4 regions of the Bradyrhizobium sp. T-1 genome follow, and region 1 is predicted to be linked to each of the others. Evidence: predicted binding sites of a transcription regulator. Region 1 holds the regulator's gene; each other region holds the start of a gene.
The links. Region 1 encodes LexA, which represses DNA repair genes until DNA is damaged. Its sites were predicted from a motif close to TGTTCNNNNTGTGTTCNG; they were not measured.
Positions count from the first base shown of each region.

Region 1 (5,169 bases):
TGGGATTTCTACATCGGACGTATCAACGTGTTGGGCAAAACCTACCTCACCAAGCAGGCCTCTCTGCTGATGAAATTCGCCAGAACCACCTCGGATTCTGACCTTTCCGCAAAGCTGATCAGCAAGGCCGCCGATTTGAAGGCCCAGGCCGATCCAATGCCCGACCGGGATCAGGGCCCCCAAGCGCCCGACGTGGCTCTGGACGGAAACCCGACAACGTCGTGATCTCATGCACCCTTCGCCGGATATCCGATCGCCCATACCCAGGAAACTGCGGCTTCGCGGCAACAAGGCCCGATCTGCCGCTTTTCTGACCTTGTTCCCACCCTGAAACTGCGTTCAAATGTCGCATTGCAACTGCGGGGGTTGGAATGCGCGCCGGCGAGCTTTCGGACGACGCCGTATTGGACCTCGTGGGCGCAATCTACGACGCCGCGCTCGAGCAGGACCGCTGGTCGAGCGTGCTGGAGCGCGTCGATGACGCCGTCGGCGGCCGCGTGCTGTTTGGCATCTACGATCCGGCCAACGGGCTGTCCAGCCTGCTCTCGCCGCGCATCGATCCCGCCCGCGTGCAGGACCTGCTCGGCTGGGCGCCGCGCAATCCGCTGCTGCCACTGGGGGTCGGCAGGACGCCGGGCGAAATCTTCACCATTGGCGACTTCATCAGCCGCGCGCAGTTCACCAGCAGCGATTTCTACAACGAATGGTGGCAGCCGGCCGGCTTCGACACCGAGCCGCTGACGACCAATTTGCTGGTCGATCACAATGCCACCGGCATCCTGACCAGCCACCGGCCGTCCAATCTGGAGCCCTATGATGCCAAGGCGCGCCGGTTGTTTGCGACACTGGCACAGCATCTCGTGCGCGCCGTTGCTATCCAGCGGCGTACGCACCAGCTCGACATCACCGGCCGCGCGGCGCTGGCGGGCCTGGACGGGCTCGATCAGGGCTTTGTTCTCGCGGACGCGCAGGGTCGCCCGGTTTTCATCAATCGCCGGGCACGCGAGCTTATGGAGACCGGCCACGGTGTCGTTGTCGAGGACGGCGTGCTGAGCGGCGTCAACGCCGAGGACGGTCATCAGCTGCGCGCACTGATCAGCTCCTGCAGCCTCGACAATCCGGACCGCATCGGCGGCGAGATGAGCCTGCAGCGACCGCCTGGCCGCATGCCGCTGCGCGTGCAGGTAACACCGGTCGGCAGCGAATGGATCGAGAAGGCCGTCCCCCTCGCCTCCGGCTGGCGCTCGAGCGCGATGGTGTTGATCACCGACCCCGAACCCGCCGCCAAGACGCAAGGCGAGACTTTGCGCGAGCGCTACGGCCTCACCCGCGCTGAAGCCGCGTTCGCGCTGGAGATCGTCAAGGGCGGCGGCCGCAGGGCCACGGCGGAGCGCCTCGGCATCACCGATGGAACCGCGCGCAGCCATCTGTCGAAGATTTTCGACAAGACCGGTGTCACCCGGCAGGCCGAGCTGGTGCGGCTCATGCTGCAGAAATAAATCTCCTTCGACGAAGGCAGGCGCGCGTGTTGCACGTGATCTCGCGGTGTTTTGCCTCAGCCCCTTCGCTCGGCTAGAACCTTGCCGACCAAATCACTCGATTTGTAGCAGGAGTTCACTGTGGCCCTGATGCCGGTATCCGATGCGCTTGCCGCCGTGCTCGCCGGTGCAGAGCCGCTGGCCGAAGAATCAGTCTCGCTCGATGAGGCCTTTCATCGCGTGCTCGCGCGCGATGTCGCGGCGCGGCGGACGCAACCGCCACAGGCGATGTCAGCGATGGATGGCTATGCCGTCCGCGCGGCCGATGCGGCAAAGGTCGACGCGCAGCTGACCGTCATTGGCGAGGTCGCAGCCGGCCGCCCTTACGCAGGAACTGTCGGCGCGGGCGAAGCGGTCCGGATCTTCACCGGCGGCGTCGTTCCCGATGGCGCGGACGCCGTCGTGATCCAGGAGGACACGGTCGCCGACGGCAGACGCATCGTGATCAGGGAAGCCGCCATCGCCGGACGGCACATCCGCCCTGCCGGTATCGACTTCCGCGAGGGTGACGTGCTCTTGCGCAAGGGCGCGCGGCTGACCGAGCGCGACGTCGCGCTCGCCGCCGGCATGAACCACCCGCAGCTTGCCGTTCGCCGCCGCCCGAAGGTCGCGATTCTCGCCACCGGCGACGAGCTGGTGATGCCGGGCTCAACGCCCGGCCATGGCCAGATCGTCTATTCCAACGGCTACGCCCTGCATGCGCTCGCCCGCAGCGAGGGCGCCGATACCGTCGACCTCGGCGTTGCCGCCGACACGCTTGCCGCCACCACCGCCGGCATCCGCCGTGCGCGCGAATCCGGTGCCGACATCCTGATCACGACCGGCGGCGCCTCAGTCGGTGACCACGATCTGGTGCAGCAGGCGCTGAGGGAAGAAGGCACCGCGATGGCGTTCTGGAAGATTGCGATGCGGCCGGGCAAGCCGATGATGAACGGCCAGCTCGGGCCGATGCGGGTGATCGGACTGCCCGGCAATCCCGTGTCGTCCTATGTGTGCGCCTTCCTGTTCATGGTGCCGCTGATTCGCGCGCTCTCAGGTCGCTCCGCGGTTCATCACCGTCGCGAACGCGCCGTGCTCGGCCGCGATGTCGGCGCCAACGACCAGCGCGAGGATTATCTGCGCGCGCGCCTCGACATGCGCGACGACGGCACGCTCGTCGTCGTCCCCGTCGATCACCAGGACTCCTCGCTGCTTGCGAATCTCGCTGCGGCACAGGCACTTCTCGTGCGCCCGCCGTTTGCGCCGAAGGCCGCGACGGGCACGCCTTGCGAGGTGCTGCGACTGCCCGCCTGACCGCTTCGTTCGCAACCGTTCCGCGAACTTTGTCGCGTTCACGGTAAATTAAGCAGTTGCGGAACATGTATCGAACATATAGTGTCCGTTCATGATTTGTTTCGAGCATGTAGCGGCTTATCGCTGAACTCAGCGTCTCGGAATCGAACGACATCAACCGGGGGATTTTGGTCGAGATGTTAACGCGCAAACAGTACGAGCTCCTGCGGTTCATCAGCGAGCGGTTGAAGGAAAGCGGCGTGCCGCCCTCCTTCGACGAGATGAAGGACGCGCTCGATCTGCGCTCGAAATCAGGCATCCATCGCCTGATCACCGCGCTCGAGGAGCGTGGCTTCATCCGGCGCCTGCCGAACCGCGCCCGCGCGATCGAAGTGATCAAGCTGCCCGAGCTCCAGGCCGCCGCCGGCAACCGCCGCGGCTTCACGCCGAGCGTCATCGAGGGCAACCTCGGCAAGGTGCGCACGACCTCGAGTCCACCCGCCGACGAGGGCGAACGCCCGGTTGCAGTGCCCGTGATGGGTCGGATCGCGGCCGGTACGCCGATCGAGGCCTTGCAGACCCGCAGCCACACCATCAGCGTCCCGCCGGACATGCTCGGGGCTGGCGAGCACTACGCGCTCGAAGTACGCGGCGATTCGATGGTCGATGCCGGCATTCTCGATGGCGACATGGCGCTGATCCAGCGCAACGAGAGCTGCGACACCGGCGATATCGTGGTGGCCCTGATCGACGACGAAGAGGCCACGCTGAAGCGCTTCCGCCGCCGCGGCGCCTCGATTGCACTTGAGCCTGCCAATGCGGCCTATGAGGTGCGCATCCTTCCGCCCAACCGGGTGAAGATCCAGGGCAAGCTGATCGGGCTGTACCGGAAGTATTGAGCGCGTCGCGATCGACGACCGCGATCAACGATTGGAGCGGACGATTGTCCGCTCCGGCTGGATAGTCTTTCTGGTTTTGCACAGATTATCCGGTCCCCTCTCCAGCGCGACATCCTCGGTACGCCGCAACGAAGCACGCGTCGCTTCGCAGGCCTTTGAGAGACCGAGGAGACCACCATGCGCAAGATCATTTTGAGCACCGTCGCGATGGCGCTGATCGCAGCATCAGCGTCGCAGGCCTTGGCTGCGCAGCACCACGCCCGCAAGGCACCGCAGGCGACGAGCGAGCAATTCCGCAACGCCCGCAACGCCGTCGAGCAGCCGTCGCAACCGGGCTGGCAATATTCGGGCTGGTCGGCACCTGCTGGCCGCTGAGGCAACGCGCTCTCCGAATGCGCGAGAGCAGGCTTTGTTCCTCGTGCATTTGAAAAAGATAATGTGATCGCGCGCTGCGGATGCGAGCCGCAGATTTGCCCACAAACAAGCATAAGATCGCAGGCTTCCACTCTGATAGGGGCCTGCGCGTCCGAGACAGAGGCGTGGGTCGCTATCCTGATTGAGGAGCACCCCGATGTGTGACTACAGCCTGCACGCTGTCGCGACGCGCCCCGCAGAAGTGGGCGAGACGATCGTCACGACAACCTTCCGCGGCACCTCGACGCGCGGCTTCGCCTCCGAAGCCGACATGTCGGTCGCGGTCTGCCTCCTTCCGGGAACGGAGCTCGCCTTCGCCGACAACGTCCGCTACGATAATCGCTGGATCTGGACCCGCACTGTCAACTCGCGCGTCGGCAAGTTCGGCAAGATCGATCCGCACATTCCCGATCGTCATCACGACGCGATCGAATTCCCCGACGGCAAATACGTGCTGGTGACGCAGCTGGTCGAAGGCCAGCGCGCGACCGTGCTGCAACTGCCGGTGACCCAGCCGCTCGGCGAGCGCGAGCAGAAGCCGCGCGTGATCGCCGACAACCGCACGACGCCCCCGCGTCTGCCGATCGGCTGAGACAACGGCCTTAATCCTCGGCCTGAAGGTCGGCCTCCGATGGTGTTGCGTCTTTGGCGCGCGGAGCTGTCGATCGTGGCATGAGGGTCTGTTCGAATTCTCCATCGCCGGCCGCCGCCGGCGACCAGGGGCGATTTGCGCCTCTCGCCTTCACCGCCGCAATCGCAAAACCGTCACCACGCTGCGTCAGCGCCAGTGCACCCTGACGCGCAAGACGCGGTCGATCGACCACCATCGCAGCGCAATCCGGCGGCGCGGGCCTGGCTGTCACCACCAGCGCGGCACGGCTGCAATCGTCGGCCAGTGCGTCGATGCGCAGCGCCAGCGCAATCATGCGGCCGTCGGCGAGCGGCGTCACGCAACCGATTTCGTCGCAGGACACGCCGTCACCGAGCGAGGCGCTGCCGGCATCGCGCGGATCGGCGTCCGCAGCTAGCCACTCCTTCAGCAGGAA
Region 1 is NZ_CM132115.1:3,966,739-3,971,907, reverse strand. It holds gene ACWAT4_RS19060 (hypothetical protein) at 28-225, shown strand; gene ACWAT4_RS19055 (helix-turn-helix transcriptional regulator) at 372-1,499, shown strand; gene ACWAT4_RS19050 (molybdopterin molybdotransferase MoeA) at 1,620-2,831, shown strand; gene lexA (transcriptional repressor LexA) at 3,008-3,709, shown strand; gene ACWAT4_RS19040 (hypothetical protein) at 3,887-4,084, shown strand; gene ACWAT4_RS19035 (hypothetical protein) at 4,281-4,715, shown strand; gene ACWAT4_RS19030 (ComEC/Rec2 family competence protein) at 4,726-5,169, opposite strand, start outside.

Region 2 (5,169 bases), 3.3 Mb from region 1:
CTGACGTACGAGACGATCTGACATGTGCAAGGGCTCCGCGGCGAGTGCGATCGCAGAGTAATCGTCAGAGCCCTAAGATTGGCAACCGCCGGTAGCTTCGATCGATGACAAATCCCAGTTTTCGTGGTTCTACGAGGCAAGTAAGACCCCGGTTCCGTCGCAAAACAAAGCCACAAACAAAAACGGCCGGATCTTTCGATCCGGCCGCAACGCAAAACTCAACTAGCTAAGCTTACGCCACGCGACGCAACTTAGCCCCCGCCCTATCAGGAAATCTCTTAGCTGGCCTTCTTGGCCGGCGCGTCGCCGACCTTCTTCTGGATGGCGCGCTTCAGCTCGAGGGCGCGCGGCGACAGGGCGTCGGCCTTGGCCTTGAGCAGGTAGGCGTCCAGGCCGCCATTGTGGTCGACGCTCTTCACCGCGTTGGTGGAGACGCGCAGGCGCACGTTGCGCTCCAGGGCTTCGCTGATGAAGGTCACGTTGACCAGGTTCGGCAGGAAGCGGCGCTTGGTCTTGATGTTGGAGTGGCTGACCTTGTGGCCGACGAGGGGGCCCTTGGCCGTCAGTTCGCAGCGGCGAGACATGGCAAAAATCCTTGTTTCGAACCCCCAACGATTGCGGCCGCCATTCGGGGCGCCACGGGGGCTAATTCTGTGTCCTTGTAGGGAGCGGGCGGACGTATAGGGGGATAGGGGCGGGTAGTCAAGGATTTGGGCCACGGATCGTGCCCCGGGATAAGGTGCGCTCCCTCCCCCGCCTGCGGGGGAGGGTTGGGGAGAGGGTGTCACCGCGGTGGGAACGTAGTGGATGTCCCCCAGAGGAGAAAGCCCTCACCCGCGCTGCGCGCGACCTCTCCCGCAAGCGGGAGAGGTTATCCCGCCGGGGCGGGGACACGGGCCGATCACCAAAACGGCAATGTTTAAAGCGCCTTACCATCACATAAAGGGCGCAATCGCGCCTGAAAGACTCCAGTGAGTTCCCGGCTTGAGCGGCCCGGATGCATTGCTTGCGGCCGTAACAGGCTTAAGTAACAACACTCGCTCTCCGATTGGATCGTTTCGTGCCCACCTCACCCCTCTTTCCGCCCCGGCTGCGTGCGGCCGGCCGGCTGACTGCTGTTGTCCGGCTGGCCCTGGTTGCGCTTGGCGGGCTGGTGCTGGCATGGGCGGCGGAGCCTGCGGCGGCGCAGGGCAAGCTCGAGGCGCAATATGAGGCGACGCTGGCCGGCATTCCGGTCGGCCGCGGTGCCTGGAACATCGATATCCAGGACGACGTGTTCTCGGCGGCGGCCTCCGGCGGCACCACCGGCATCTTGAAATCGTTCGCGGGCGGGTCCGGCACCGGCGCCTCGCAGGGCCGCATCGTCAATGGTGCGCTGGTCGCTTCCGCCTACCAGGCTTCCACCACCACCTCGAAGAAGACCGAAGAGATCCACATCACGCTCGACAAGGGCAATGTGAAGGAGTTCGGCATCATTCCGGAGCCGCCGGTCGATGCCGACCGCATCGTCGTCACCGACGCGCATCGCCGCGGCGTGTTCGATCCGATGACGGCCTCGCTGGTCCGCGTGCCCGGCACGGGGGACCCGCTGTCGCCGGAGGCCTGCCACGGCAGCGCGCCCGTGTTCGACGGCCGCATGCGCTACGAGCTCAAGCTCGATTTCAAGCGCATGGAGACCGTGAAGGCGGAGAAGGGCTATCACGGCCCGGTCGTGGTCTGCGCGCTCTATTTCGTGCCGATCGCCGGCTACATCCCCGACCGCCCCGTGATCAAATATCTGGCCGCCCAGCGCAACATCGAGATCGCGCTGGCGCCGGTCGCGGGCACGCGCATCCTGGTTCCATTCTGGCTGAAAGTGCCGACGCCGCTGGGGCCGGCGATGCTGGAAGCGACCAGCTTCATCACCACCGCCCAGCCGCCAAGGGTGGCGAAAACGCAGTAGGATCTTTGCCGCGCACGCCCCTCCCCGGCCGTCATCCTGAGGTGGCAGCCCTCTTGGGCGGCCCTCGGAGGACGACAGCCCGAATATTCTCTCCCGCTTCAACAATATCAACGACTTACCTACTGTGCATGGGGTTGTTTTGACGAAAGAGGTGAGGGGCCCGTCATGCCGGGGAATCCATTTGACTCCTCCCCGATTCTGATTCGACTCCGCGCCATCCCCAACTTAAGGAAATCCGTCATCGAAACGTCGCTTGTGCGGCAGCCCAAAACTCCATCTAGTGCGATGGAAACAAGAGTCCCGCGACATGTTGCGTGAACGGAAGGGGACTCCGTGGGGAGTCTGCGATTCGGCCGCGATTCGTTCTAGAGTCGTTCCGAAGCTTAAAGCGCGAGGGAAAAGCGTCGCAAAGTGAGACAGTTGCGCGGAATTTGCACGGCTATCTCGTCCCCCTCGCCCCGTTCTTACGGGGAGAGGGTTGGGATGAGGGGCTGCTTCCACGGATGCGGTGACAGTCGGACGCGCGGAGAGTCTCCCTCACCTCGCCGCCCCAGACAGCACTGACATTCGCCTCAATCGCCACTACCTAATCATTCAGAATGGCCTTTCCTCCTTCCCCCTTCGCTTCCGAGCGCGCGCTGTCCGATCGGGTGCCCGGCGCCGGCGTCACTGCGGTGCTCGGGCCGACCAACACCGGCAAGACCCATCTCGCCATCGAACGGATGCTCGCGCATTCCTCGGGCATGATCGGCCTGCCGCTGCGGCTGCTCGCGCGCGAGGTCTATAACAAGATCGTCGGACGCGTCGGCCCCGAGGCCGTCGCGCTGATCACCGGCGAGGAGAAGATCAAGCCGAGGAATCCGCGCTATTGGGTCTCGACCGTCGAGGCGATGCCGCGCGACATCGACGTCTCCTTCCTCGCCGTCGACGAGATCCAGATCGCCTCCGACCTGGAGCGCGGCCACGTCTTCACCGACCGCATCCTCAACCGCCGCGGCCGCGACGAGACGCTGCTTTTGGGCGCTGCGACGATGCGCCCGATCATCGAGCGGCTGTTGCCCGGCGTCTCCATGATCACCCGGCCCCGGCTGTCGCAGCTGGAATTTGCCGGCGATCGCAAGATCACGCGCCAGCCGCGCCGCACCGCGATCGTCGCGTTCTCGGCCGATGAGGTCTATGCCATCGCCGAGCTGATCAAGCGCCAGCATGGCGGCGCCGCCGTGGTGCTGGGATCGCTGTCGCCGCGCACGCGCAATGCGCAGGTCGAGATGTTCCAGAACGGCGACGTCGACTATCTCGTCGCCACCGACGCCGTCGGCATGGGCCTCAATCTCGACGTCGACCACGTCGCCTTTGCCTCCGACCGCAAGTTCGACGGCTATCAGTTCCGAAGGCTCACGCCGGCCGAGTTCGCGCAGATCGCCGGCCGCGCCGGCCGCGCCACGCGCAACGGCACCTTTGGCACCACCGGCCGCTGCGGTCCGTTCGAGCCCGAGCTCGTGAACGCGCTCCAGAACCACATCTTCGACCCCGTGAAGATGCTGCAATGGCGCAACTCGAAGCTGGATTTCTCCTCCCTCGGCGCGCTCCAGGTCTCGCTCAACCTGGCCCCCGGCCACGAGACGCTGACCCGGGCGCCGATCGCCGAAGACATGCGCGTGCTCGACCATGCCGCCCGCGACGTCGAGGTGCGCGATATCGCGCATGGCAAGGCTGCCGTGGAGCGGCTGTGGGAGGCCTGCCAGGTCCCGGATTACCGAAAGCTGTCGCCGGCGGCCCACGCCGAGCTCGTCACCACGCTCTACGGCTTCCTGATGCAGAAGGGCTGCATCCCGGATTCCTGGTTTGCCGCCCAGGTCGACCAGGCCGACCGCATCGACGGCGATATCGACACGCTGTCGGCCCGGATCGCGCAGATTCGCACCTGGACCTTCGTCGCCAACCGCCCGGACTGGCTGAGAGACCCCGAACGCTGGCAGGGGATCGCCCGCGAGGTCGAAAATAAATTATCGGATGCGCTCCATGAACGCTTGACTGAGCGTTTCGTTGATCGCCGGACCAGTGTATTGATGCGCCGCCTGCGGGAGAACACGAGCTTGAATACGGAAATCGGCAAGACCGGCGAAGTCATCGTCGAAGGCCATGTCATCGGCCGCCTCGATGGCTTCACCTTTGCACCGGATGCGGCGGAAGCCGGCTCCGATGCGAAAGCCTTGCAGGCTGCCGCGCAAGCGGTGCTCGCCGGCGAGATCAACACGCGCGCCGAAAAGCTCGGCAACGCGCCGGACGATCAGTTCGTGCTGACCTCCGATGGCACCATCCGCTGGACCGGCGATGCCGTGGCGCGACTGACCGCCGCAGAGGAGGCGCTGCATCCGCGCATCCGCATCATCTCGGATGAGCGGCTGACCGGCGGCCCCCGTGAGAAGGTGCAGGCGCGGCTCGATCTCTGGCTCAAGACGCATATCGAGAAGCTGCTCGGGCCGATGTTCGAGCTGTCGAAGGCCGAGGACGTCACGGGGATCGCCCGCGGCATCGCCTATCAGCTGGTCGAGGCGCTCGGTGTGCTCGAGCGTCCCAAGATCGCCAATGAGCTGAAGGATCTCGACCAGCCCTCGCGCGCGACGCTCCGTAAATACGGCGTCCGCTTCGGTGCCTATCACATCTATTTCCCCGGCATCCTGAAGCCCGCCGCGCGTGCGCTGGCCGCGCTGCTGTGGGCGCTGAAGCAGGACAATGTCGATCTGTCGGCGCTGTCAGGCGCGCAGCATCTGGCATCGTCGGGCCGCACCTCGTTCCCGGTCGACAAGCAGCTGCCGCGCGATGCCTATCGCGTGCTCGGCTACAAGCAGGCCGGCGAGCGCGCCGTGCGCGTCGACATTCTGGAGCGCCTTGCCGATTTGATCCGCCCCGCTTTGGCCTGGCGTGACAATGCGCCCGGCGAAAAGCCCGCCGGCGCGTTCGACGGCCGCAGCTTTGTGGTGACGCAGGCGATGACCTCGCTCACCGGCTCCGCCGGCGAGGACTTTGCCTCGGTGCTGCGTGCGCTCGGCTATCGTATGGAAAAGCGTCCGCCGCTGCCGGTGAAGCCCGCGGCGCCTGCCGCTGCGGAGACGCCCGTTGCGGACGTTTCCGCTGAGACGCCTGCGACGGAGGATGCTGCCGCCGCTGCGGAGACGGCCATTGAGGCCGCTGGCGAGCCAGTCACCGTCGAAGACGCGCCCGGC
Region 2 is NZ_CM132115.1:675,900-681,068, forward strand. It holds gene ACWAT4_RS03190 (NACHT domain-containing protein) at 1-24, opposite strand, end outside; gene rpmB (50S ribosomal protein L28) at 279-584, opposite strand; gene ACWAT4_RS03200 (DUF3108 domain-containing protein) at 1,133-1,942, shown strand; gene ACWAT4_RS03205 (helicase-related protein) at 2,542-5,169, shown strand, end outside.
Region 2: a site for LexA is predicted at 2,304-2,321, ahead of ACWAT4_RS03205 (helicase-related protein). Genes of this name have one in related genera too.

Region 3 (5,169 bases), 3.8 Mb from region 1:
CACGCGCGACATTCTCGAAGGCCTCGACGATCTCGCCGGGGTCTGCGATCCCGGCACCCGCGTGGTCGTGATCGGCAATCCCGGCGACACCGCGCCCTATCGCGAACTGGTGCGCCGCGGCGTCAACGATTACGTGGTCGGACCGGTCGAGACCATCGACGTGGTGCGCTCGATCTGCAGCCTGTTCTCGGCCTCCGAAGCCATGATCACCGGTCGCATCATCGCTGTGGTCGGCGCCAAGGGCGGCGTCGGCGCCTCCACCGTTGCGCACAACGTGGCCTGGACCATCGCGCGCGACCTTGCGCTCGATTCCGTCGTGATCGATCTCGACCTCGCCTTCGGCACCGCCGGTCTCGACTACAACCAGGATCCGGCGCAGGGCATCGCCAACGCGGTGCTGTCGCAGGACCGGCCGGACACGGCGCTGATGGAGCGCCTGCTCGCCAAATGCAGCGATCATCTCAGCCTGCTGGCCGCGCCCGCCACACTCGATCGCGTCTATGATTTCGGCGCCGAGGCGTTCGATGCGATCTTCGACACGCTGCGCATGACCACGCCCTGCATCGTGCTCGACGTCCCGCATCAATGGTCGGCCTGGACCAAGCGCGCGCTGGTCAACGCCGACGATATCGTCATCGTGGCCGAGCCGGATCTCGCCAACCTGCGCAACACCAAGAACATGCTGACCGTGCTCAAGACGGCACGGCCGAACGACCGGCCGCCGCTCTACTGCATCAACCAGGTCGGCATGCACAAGCGAGCCGAGATCGACGTCAAGTCCTTCGCCAAGACCATGGAAAGCCAGCCGCTCGCGGTGATTCCGTTCGATTCCAAGCTGTTCTCGACCGCGGCCAATAACGGCCAGATGATCGCGGAGGTCTCCAAGAGCCACCGCACCACCGAGCTGTTCCAGAACATGGCCAACCGTCTCGCCGGGCGCGGCGACGTGAAGAAGCCGAAGCGCTCGCTGCTCGGTCCGCTCTTGAAGAAGCTGAAGGGCAGGTCGGGACGCGGATCGGCGCCGCATCGCAAGGCGTCGTAAGCGCGAGAGCGTTTTTCGAGCGAACAGGACTCTCAGCGGCGGGTGATTACTTCTCGGCCCGCTGCTGTTGTTTCTTCGACAGCAGCTCGCGCAGCGCCGCGACCTTTGCCGCCGCCTGATCCGGCGGCAGATCGGCCTTCACGAGGATTTCAGCCTCGGCCTGACGGCCCTGCAATCCCAGCACGAGCGCGAGATTGGCACGGACCCGCACATTGTTCTGATTGCGCTGATAGGCACGGCCGAGCACCTGTTCGGCCTTCGACAGATTATTCTGCAGCACATAGGACAGGCCGAGATTGGACAAAACCTGCGGCTCGTCCGGCACGATCTTCAGCGCCGTCGCATAATATTGCTGCGCTTCCTCGTTGCGGCCGAGTTGGTCGAGCGCCGCACCTTGCGCCGACAGGATGCGCCAGTCGGGATCCTCAGGCGTATGCGCGCGGCTCAGCACATCGAAGGCCTGCTGGAAATTGCCATTGTCGGCGAGCGCGCGGCCGTAGCCGGCGAGCAGCGCCTTGTTGCTGGGATGGACCATCACGGCCTGCTCCATCACCGCGACCGCCTGGGCGTGCTGGCCGGTCTCGCGCAGGGCCTTGCCGTAGTCGAGGGCGATGTTGGGATCACTGGGCTTGGCGCGATAACGTTCGCGCAGGGCGTCCATATCCGGCCTGGCATCCGCCGTCGCAGCAGGCTCGGGCTTGCTGCTCACACCGAGCGCGCCGGTCACGTCCTCCAGGCTTGTGGTCTGGCAGCCGCCGAGCGCCAGCACCGCCATCGCGGGAAGCAGGAATCTCGCCGGGGAAGAGGCAAGGAACGAACGCTTGGACATACTCTGATCACCGCCGGCGGACTGATCAGAGATGCTTTGCCTATTAACGCTAAAGTCCGGTTAAGGACGCGTCGCTCGCGACTCGATTGTTATCGTTTGCGCGCTCAGTCGGTAAATTCGGCACCGAACTCGCAGCCGATGCGCCAGCGCAGGCGGCACTGACGCGAATAGTCCGGCGCGAAGATGATGGTGAATTGCGGCGGCACTTCCAGAAACTCCGCCACGACCTTCACGCCACCGTCGGAGATATCCGTGATCGTGCAGTCCCGTGGCAACGAGCCCGCGCCGAAGTGAATCTTGGCAAGCCGGCTGCACACCCGTCGTTCGCTTCTGCGGCGATTTGCAAGCATTTTGAATTCTTCACCCGTTAGATCACGGCCCATCCCGCACCTCTAGGAGTAGCGGACATTCGTTGGAATGTGCTGAGGAGAGCCGCTCGCATTCGAGGCGTAGTGTCGGGACCCTGTTTACGATTGGTTAGGGGGTGCGACCCCCCTCATTGTCGTTCCCGTATTGTTCTTGTCAGGACTATCTCCGTCTGCTACCCTCGATTGTGCGAGGGGGCAGGCATGGTTCAGCGGGTTTCGACAGTCGCCTTTGAGGGGATCGAGGCCCGCGCGGTCGACGTGCAGGTGCAGGTTGCGCCCGGCCTGCCGGCGTTCGCCATCGTCGGGCTTCCCGACAAGGCGGTGTCGGAGGCGCGCGAGCGGGTCCGCTCGGCACTGATCGCTTCGGGACTGGCGCTGCCGGCGCGGCGGATCACCGTCAATCTCGCGCCCGCCGACCTGCCGAAGGAAGGCAGCCATTACGACCTGCCGATTGCGCTCGGGCTGATGGCGGCGATCGGCGCGATCCCGCCGGATGCGCTGACCGGCTTCACCGTGCTCGGCGAACTCGGCCTCGACGGCTCGATCGCACCCGTCGCCGGCGTTCTTCCCGCCGCGTTCGGTGCCAATGTGCGCGAGGAAGGCTTGATCTGCCCCGCCGCCTGCGGCTCGGAAGCGGCCTGGGCGAGCCCGGACATCCAGATCGTCGCCGCGCATTCGCTGATTCAGATCGCCAATCATTTCAAAGGCACGCAAGTGCTGTCGCGGCCCGTGCCGAAAGTCCACGAGGCAGCCGCGTCGCCGCTCGATCTGCGCGACATCAAGGGCCAGGAGAGCGCCAAGCGCGCGCTGGAGATCGCGGCCGCCGGCGGCCATCACCTCCTGATGATCGGCGCGCCGGGGGCCGGCAAATCGATGCTGGCGGCACGCCTGCCCTCGATCCTGCCGCCGCTGTCGCCGAGCGAATTGCTCGAAGTCTCGATGATCGCCTCCGTTGCCGGCGAGATCGAGGGTGGCGCGCTGACCTCGCGGCGGCCGTTCCGCTCACCGCATCATTCCGCCAGCATGGCCGCGCTCACCGGCGGCGGCATGCGGGCAAAGCCCGGCGAGATTTCGCTGGCGCATCAGGGCGTGCTGTTCCTCGACGAGCTGCCGGAATTCGATCCGCGCGTGCTGGATTCGCTGCGCCAACCCTTGGAGAACGGCGAGGTCTCGGTCTCCCGCGCCAACCACCGCGTGACTTATCCGGCGCGCTTCATGCTGGTCGCGGCGATGAATCCCTGTCGCTGCGGCAATGCGTTCGAGCCCGGCTATGCCTGCAAGCGCGGCCGCGTCGACCGCTGCACCGGCGACTACCAGGCACGCATCTCCGGTCCGTTGATGGATCGCATTGATCTGCGCATCGAAGTCCCAGCCGTGACCGCGGCGGACCTGATCCTGCCGCCGCCGACGGAAGGCTCGGCCGAAGTCGCCGCGCGCGTCGCAGCGGCGCGCGACATCCAGCTCGCGCGCTACGCCAATGCAGGCCTGCCGCGGGTCCGCACCAATGCCGAGGCGCCGGCATCCGTGCTGGAAGACATCGCCAAGCCGGACGCGCAGGGACAAAAGCTGCTGCGCGACGCCGCCGAGACCATGCGGCTGTCGGCGCGCGGCTATCATCGCGTGCTGCGGGTGGCGCGCACGCTCGCCGACCTCGACGGCACCGAGAAGATCGGCCGGCTGCATCTCGCCGAAGCACTGTCCTACCGCGCACTCGCGGAGGATGTACGCCAGCTGGCTTGATCATCCAGCGCATCAACCCGGCGGTAACGAGTTTCCTTTACGCTCTGCAAACCATAAGGCCCACAAGTTCCAGTAAGGGCCCGGCGAGTAGCGTGTCATGTTGCGTTTCAAGATCCTGGCCTCGGTGGTTCCCCTGTTGGCGGCTGCGGTGTTCGCCCGCGGCGAGATCGGATCGGTCTCGCATCCCTGCATCGCCCTCGGCGATACCTCGGTCGAGCTGACATCCCTGTTCTGGACGGCCGGCGTCCATGTCGCCTTCACCGACGATCCGTCGCGGGCCACGGTGCGGGTTCAGATCACCGACGATGCGGATGCCGCGGACTTCGCGGTGGTGGACGATGGTCTCGGCTCCGAAACCGAGTCCTGCCAAGCGAATCCGGCGACACGTCTCGTCACGATTGCCGCGCAGCCGGTCGACGGTGGCCCCGTCATCTATCTCTCCACCGATGGCCCGGCCGATTACCGCATCTTTGTGCGCTCGAAAACGTTCTCGCAGCGCGAGGCCGCGGCGCTGATCGTTGGCGCCCATGGCGGTCGTCGCCCGCTCCCCCTCCAGGCTGCCTCGCTCTGACGCGTTAACACCCCGTCAACCCTGTTTGGAGGCCGCCGCAAGGTCTCAAGCTGTTCGCAAGGTGGGGGAGACATCGTCGCACAAGGCGGCGGGTTTCTGTTCAAGAGTCGGGGTCGGTGGCGATGGGTCGGACGTTCCGGATCAAGGTGCGCATGCGCCGCTTCAGGCGACAGCACCCCCGAATTGCCTTCGCGATCCGCTCCTTCATGATCTTCTCGGCGACGTTCGGCGGCGCCTATGGCTTCGTCACCGGCAGCCGCGCGCCGAATTCAGGCTACGATCCCAACGCGTTTGCGATCGGCGCGAGCTTCCTGTTCGCGCTGGCCTGTCTTGGCCTTGCCACGCTCAGCATGCGGCTGCGGTTCGTCAACAAGCGGATGCGCAAGCTCGCTGCCCACAATGATGCGCTGATCGACCGCAATTGGGAGCTGAAGGAGGCCGAAGAGCGGGCCCGCAACCTGTTCGAATCACAGGGCGACCTGATCGTGCTGCGCGACCATCAGGGCCGCATCACCTTCGTCAATGACGCCTATTGCGCGCTGGCCGGACAGGCGCGCAGAGCGCTGGTCGGCACGCGGTTCGACTTCGACGTGCTGGAGCAGGGCGACAGCGCGCGCGA
Region 3 is NZ_CM132115.1:193,490-198,658, forward strand. It holds gene ACWAT4_RS00915 (AAA family ATPase) at 1-1,042, shown strand, start outside; gene ACWAT4_RS00920 (tetratricopeptide repeat protein) at 1,089-1,871, opposite strand; gene ACWAT4_RS00925 (PilZ domain-containing protein) at 1,976-2,221, opposite strand; gene ACWAT4_RS00930 (YifB family Mg chelatase-like AAA ATPase) at 2,441-3,979, shown strand; gene ACWAT4_RS00935 (hypothetical protein) at 4,077-4,550, shown strand; gene ACWAT4_RS00940 (PAS domain-containing hybrid sensor histidine kinase/response regulator) at 4,673-5,169, shown strand, end outside.
Region 3: a site for LexA is predicted at 2,375-2,392, ahead of ACWAT4_RS00930 (YifB family Mg chelatase-like AAA ATPase). Genes of this name have one in related genera too.

Region 4 (5,169 bases), 130 kb from region 1:
CGGGGCCGATGTCGAGCACGTAGTCGGCGAGCCGAATGGCATCCTCATCATGCTCGACCACGACCACGGTGTTGCCGAGATCGCGCAGGCGCTTGAGCGTGTCGAGCAGCCGCGCGTTGTCGCGCTGGTGCAGGCCGATCGAGGGCTCGTCCAGCACGTAGAGCACGCCCGTCAGGCCCGAGCCGATCTGCGAGGCCAGGCGGATGCGCTGGCTCTCGCCGCCGGACAGCGTGCCGGAGGAGCGGGAGAGGGTGAGATAGTTGAGGCCGACATCGAGCAGGAAGGTCAGGCGCTCGCGGATCTCCTTGAGGATGCGCCCGGCAATCTCGTTCTGCTGCGCGTTCAGCGCGGCCGGCACCGTCTCGAACCAGGCGCCGGCGCTCTTCACCGACAGCTCGGAGATCTCGCCGATATGCTTAGCCCCGACCTTGACGCAGAGCGCCTCGGGCTTGAGACGGAAGCCGTTGCAGGCGCCGCAGGGCACGTCGTGGAAATACTTTGCCAACTCCTCGCGCGCCCACTCGCTTTCGGTTTCGCGGTAGCGGCGGTTGATGTTGGTGATGACGCCTTCGAACGGCTTCTTGGTGTCGTAGGAGCGGACGCCGTCCTCGTAGGAGAACTTGATCTCGTCCTCGCCGGAGCCATGGAGGATCGCGTCTCTCGTCTTCTTCGGCAGATCCTTCCACTTTGTGGTCAATGTGAACTTGTAGTGCTTGCCGAGCGCCGTCAGCGTCTGCGTGTAATAGGGCGACGACGACTTGGCCCAGGGCGCGATCGCGCCCTTGCCGATCGCGAGCTCCTTGTCGGGGATGACGAGGTCCTCGTCGACATGCTGCTCGACGCCGAGGCCGCCGCAGGCAGGGCACGCGCCATAGGGGTTGTTGAACGAAAAGAGTCTGGGCTCGATCTCGGGGATGGTGAAGCCGGAGACCGGACAGGCGAATTTTTCCGAGAACAGGATGCGTTCGGGCCCGCTCTTGTCGTGGATTTTTGCGGTCTTCTTTTTCTCTTCGGCAGGCGCAGCGGCGGCAGAAGGTGCATCGGCATATTCGATGACGGCAAGGCCTTCGGCGAGCTTCAGCGCCGTCTCAAAGCTTTCGGCGAGGCGCTGGCCGATATCGGCGCGCACGACGATGCGGTCGACCACGACGTCGATGTCGTGCGGGAATTTCTTGTCGAGGGTCGGCGCCTCAGCGAGCTCATAGAAGGTGCCGTCGATCTTGACGCGCTGAAAGCCCTTCTTGAGCCATTCGGCGAGCTCCTTGCGGTACTCGCCCTTGCGGCCGCGCACGACGGGGGCGAGCAGATAGAGGCGGGTGCCCTCGGGCAGCGCCAGCACGCGGTCGACCATCTGCGAGACGGTCTGGCTCTCGATCGGAAGTCCCGTGGCCGGCGAATAGGGCACGCCGACGCGCGCCCAGAGCAGGCGCATGTAGTCGTAGATCTCGGTGACCGTGCCGACGGTCGAGCGCGGGTTCTTCGACGTCGTTTTCTGTTCGATCGAGATCGCCGGCGACAGACCGTCGATCTGGTCAACATCCGGCTTCTGCATCATCTCCAGGAACTGGCGCGCATAGGCCGAGAGCGACTCGACGTAGCGGCGCTGGCCTTCCGCGTAGATGGTATCGAAGGCGAGCGAGGATTTGCCGGAGCCGGAGAGGCCGGTGAAAACCACCAGCTTGTCGCGGGGAATCTCGACGTCGATGTTCTTGAGGTTGTGCTCGCGCGCGCCGCGGATCGTAATTGCGCGCAGGCTCGAGCCCGCGTTCTGCTGTTGGCGCTTCGCCTTGATCACTTCATCCATCCGAGTTGCCCTCAAGGAATCCCAAAGGTGCGCGATCGCGCCGACGTAAAGGCGCGCTTTGCCCGGAACCGGGATCGGCGCCAATGGGTATGCGAGCGAACGTAGGAAGAACGGAGACGGATTTCCAGTGGGACTTGCGAATCGTCAACGGATTGTTGGCACGCTGGCGGGACTTGGCAGCAGGAAGCCCCGTGGAACAGCGGTGGGAGCGTGCCCTCGAAAACAAAAAGGCCGGCGCAAGGCCGGCCTTTCGTAACGATGTGACGTCGGTCGCGACGATTAGTACTTTGCGACCACCGGTGCGCCGAAGTGATAGTTCACGCCGATCTGCACGGTGTGGAAGTTGATGGTGCCGGAGGGCAGAGCGCCCGAGAAGTAGGTCTCGCCGCCCAGGCTGCGATAGAGGTACTCGCCCTTGACCGACCACTGCGGAGCGAAGAATGCCTCGACGCCTGCGCCGACAGTCCAGCCGGAGTGCCACTTGCTGTCCGACACGGACACGCCGAGTGCGGAGAGGCTGATCTTGTTGTCGATCCAGGCGTAGCCGCCCGTGCCGTAGAACAGGACGTTGTTGACGGCGTAGCCGATGCGGCCGCGCACGGTGCCCATCGCGTCGGTCTTCGAGCTCACGGTTACGACACCGAAGCCAGGAACGGTGCCCGCGGCGGAGGCGCTGACGTCAGCCCAGGCGCCATCAGCCTCGACGCCGAACACGACGTTGCCGGTCTGCCAGTTGTAGCCGGCGGTGCCGCCGACGAACCCACCCTTCATCTTCGGGTCACCAGAGGCGGCTTCCCAGGCGCCACCACCGACGATACCGAGGTAGAATCCGGTCCAGTTGTAGACCGAGGCCACGGCCACTGGAGCCTTGGTGTAGGGGCGCGCAGCCAGATCGGCAGCCGAAGCGGCGCCAGTGAGGGCGAGCAGACAGGCCGAAGCCAAGAAAATCTTCTTCATATTCAACAAATCCCAGTCCCAGTTTCTGTTTTGACTTCCGTGCGTCGGAAGCAGCATCGGACGCTGTGGTCCAACTTATGCCTTGCTTACACCACTGAAGCTGCAAGTTGTGTCTCTCAAAAGCCACAACGGATACAAAATGTAATAGACGCTGACCTATGGTTCCCATTGGGAACAAAAAGCAAGAAGGCCGGCGGGAGGCCGGCCTTCTATTCCTGAATAATTCCGGGTGGATCAGTACTTGTATCGATCAGTACTTCGCGACGACGGGCGTACCCCAATTGAAGTGGTAGTTCACGCCGGCCTTGATGGTGTGGATCGTGTCGTTCCACTCCGAGCGATTCGTCGCCGGCACTGCGGCGTACTGAATCGTGCTCTTGCCGAGGTCGATGTAGTTGTACTCAACCTTTGCCGACCAGTTTGGAGCGAACATGTACTCCACGCCGGTACCGAGGGTCCAACCCCAGCGCCAGTCGTTCTGGACGAAAGTGTTGGCCGCGCCGCCGTTGAGGGCAGCGTCGTAGCGATGCTGGATATCGCCGACAACCGCACCGCCGCTCACGAACCAGAGCGCCGGTCCCCAAGCGTAACCAACGCGGCCCTTGATGTCTCCAAAGCCGCGTAGCTTGGTGGCATAGGAGTCGCCGAGGTTCGGCGGACCGACATTGATCACCGACGACCGACCGTTGATGTCGGCCCAGTGATAATCGCCCTCAAGACCAACAACGAAGGCGCCCATCTGCCAATTGTAACCGGCAACGCCGCCGACGAAGCCGCCGCTGGTGTCGTAGTTCTGCGTTCCTGCGAAGGCGGGAGTATTGGGGGCAAGGAAGTACGTTTCGTTGCTCCGGCCCCAGCCACCGCCGCCCTGAATACCGAGATAGAAGCCAGTCCAGGTGTAGATCGGAGCAGGTGCCGCAATCGGCGCCTTCGTGTAAGGGCGTGCCGCCAGATCCGCCGCGCTTGCGGGAGCCGACATGCCCAACGCAACGATACCGATTGTTCCGAACAGAATTTTCTTCATTGCAGTCTCCCCAATGTCGACAGCTCCAAAGGTCCCCGGAGCGGTCAGTTAGGCGCGACGCCCAAATGAACAATTTCGGGGCAACCCTACGCCCATCTTGGGGCGGAGTCCGTCTCTGGAATGCAACACTTGCCGATCAATCGAAGGGCGTACAAGTTGATGAATGTTAAGCGGTTTTTGGTGTTTTTGGGAACTCGGTAGAGTTCCAATTCATCGCATAGTGAATAGCGACATCAAGAACGCGTTGCGCGCAAAATCGGCTCCAGTTTCCCTAGGAACAAATCTGGAACAAATCCCGGGTCGATGCTATATGTGGGGATAACCGAGGGCGCGGCGGGCCGATCGGCGCTCGTAAGCGTATAGGGTCGGCCAACAGGCGGCAGCGCGGGCGCGCCTTTTGAAATTCAGTGGCATTCGGAGTGGAGAGCGGCGATGGCGGGAAGCGTCAACAAGGTCATTCTGGTCGGAAACCTCGGCAAGGACCCGGAAATCCGCCGTACCCAGGACGGGCGGCCGATTGCGAATCTGAGCATCGCGACCTCCGAGACCTGGCGCGACAAGAACAGCGGCGAGCGCAAGGAAAAGACCGAATGGCATCGCGTCGTGATCTTCAATGAAGGTCTCTGCAAAGTTGCCGAGCAGTACCTGAAGAAGGGCGCCAAGGTTTACATCGAGGGTGCGCTGCAGACGCGCAAATGGACTGACCAGAGCGGAGTCGAGAAGTACTCCACCGAGGTCGTGCTGCAGGGCTTTAACTCCACGCTGACGATGCTTGACGGTCGCGGCGGTGGCGGAGGAGGCGGCAGCTTCGGCGACGAGCCGGGCGGCGATTTCGGCTCGTCCGGGCCCGTCAGCAGTGCACCGCGCCGTGCAGTGGCCGCTGGCGGCGGCGGTCGCAACAACGATATGGACGACGACATCCCATTCTGACGCGAAGCGAGACTTCGCTTCGACCTTTGCCTGCTCGCGTAAAGCGGCAGGATTTCTTGCCAATTGACGGGGCGAGCTCGGTTTTTCCGAGCCGGCCTCACGTATTGCCTCAAGCCTTGATGGGGGCGCGATGTGAATGGTATTAACTTTATGTTAATTCTGTTTACATGGCCGTTTCCGCGGCTGGAGGTCGCCATATGAGCCTCGCGCCACTGCTTGACGCTGCTCCGGCGATCCCCTTGCACGCCTTCGCGGCGATGGCGGCGTTCGTGCTTGGCATCGTCCAGTTCGCCGCTCCGAAGGGCACGCTGCCGCACCGGACGCTCGGCTGGATCTGGGTGGCGCTGATGGCCGTGGTGGCTCTCTCGTCTTTCTGGATCCACCAGATCCGCTTGGTCGGCCCGTTCAGTCCGATCCATCTCCTGTCGATCTTCACACTGGTGATGCTGCCGCT
Region 4 is NZ_CM132115.1:4,098,649-4,103,817, forward strand. It holds gene uvrA (excinuclease ABC subunit UvrA) at 1-1,804, opposite strand, end outside; gene ACWAT4_RS19720 (outer membrane protein) at 2,084-2,761, opposite strand; gene ACWAT4_RS19725 (outer membrane protein) at 3,012-3,785, opposite strand; gene ACWAT4_RS19730 (single-stranded DNA-binding protein) at 4,218-4,715, shown strand; gene ACWAT4_RS19735 (DUF2306 domain-containing protein) at 4,913-5,169, shown strand, end outside.
Region 4: a site for LexA is predicted at 1,900-1,917, ahead of uvrA (excinuclease ABC subunit UvrA). Genes of this name have one in related genera too.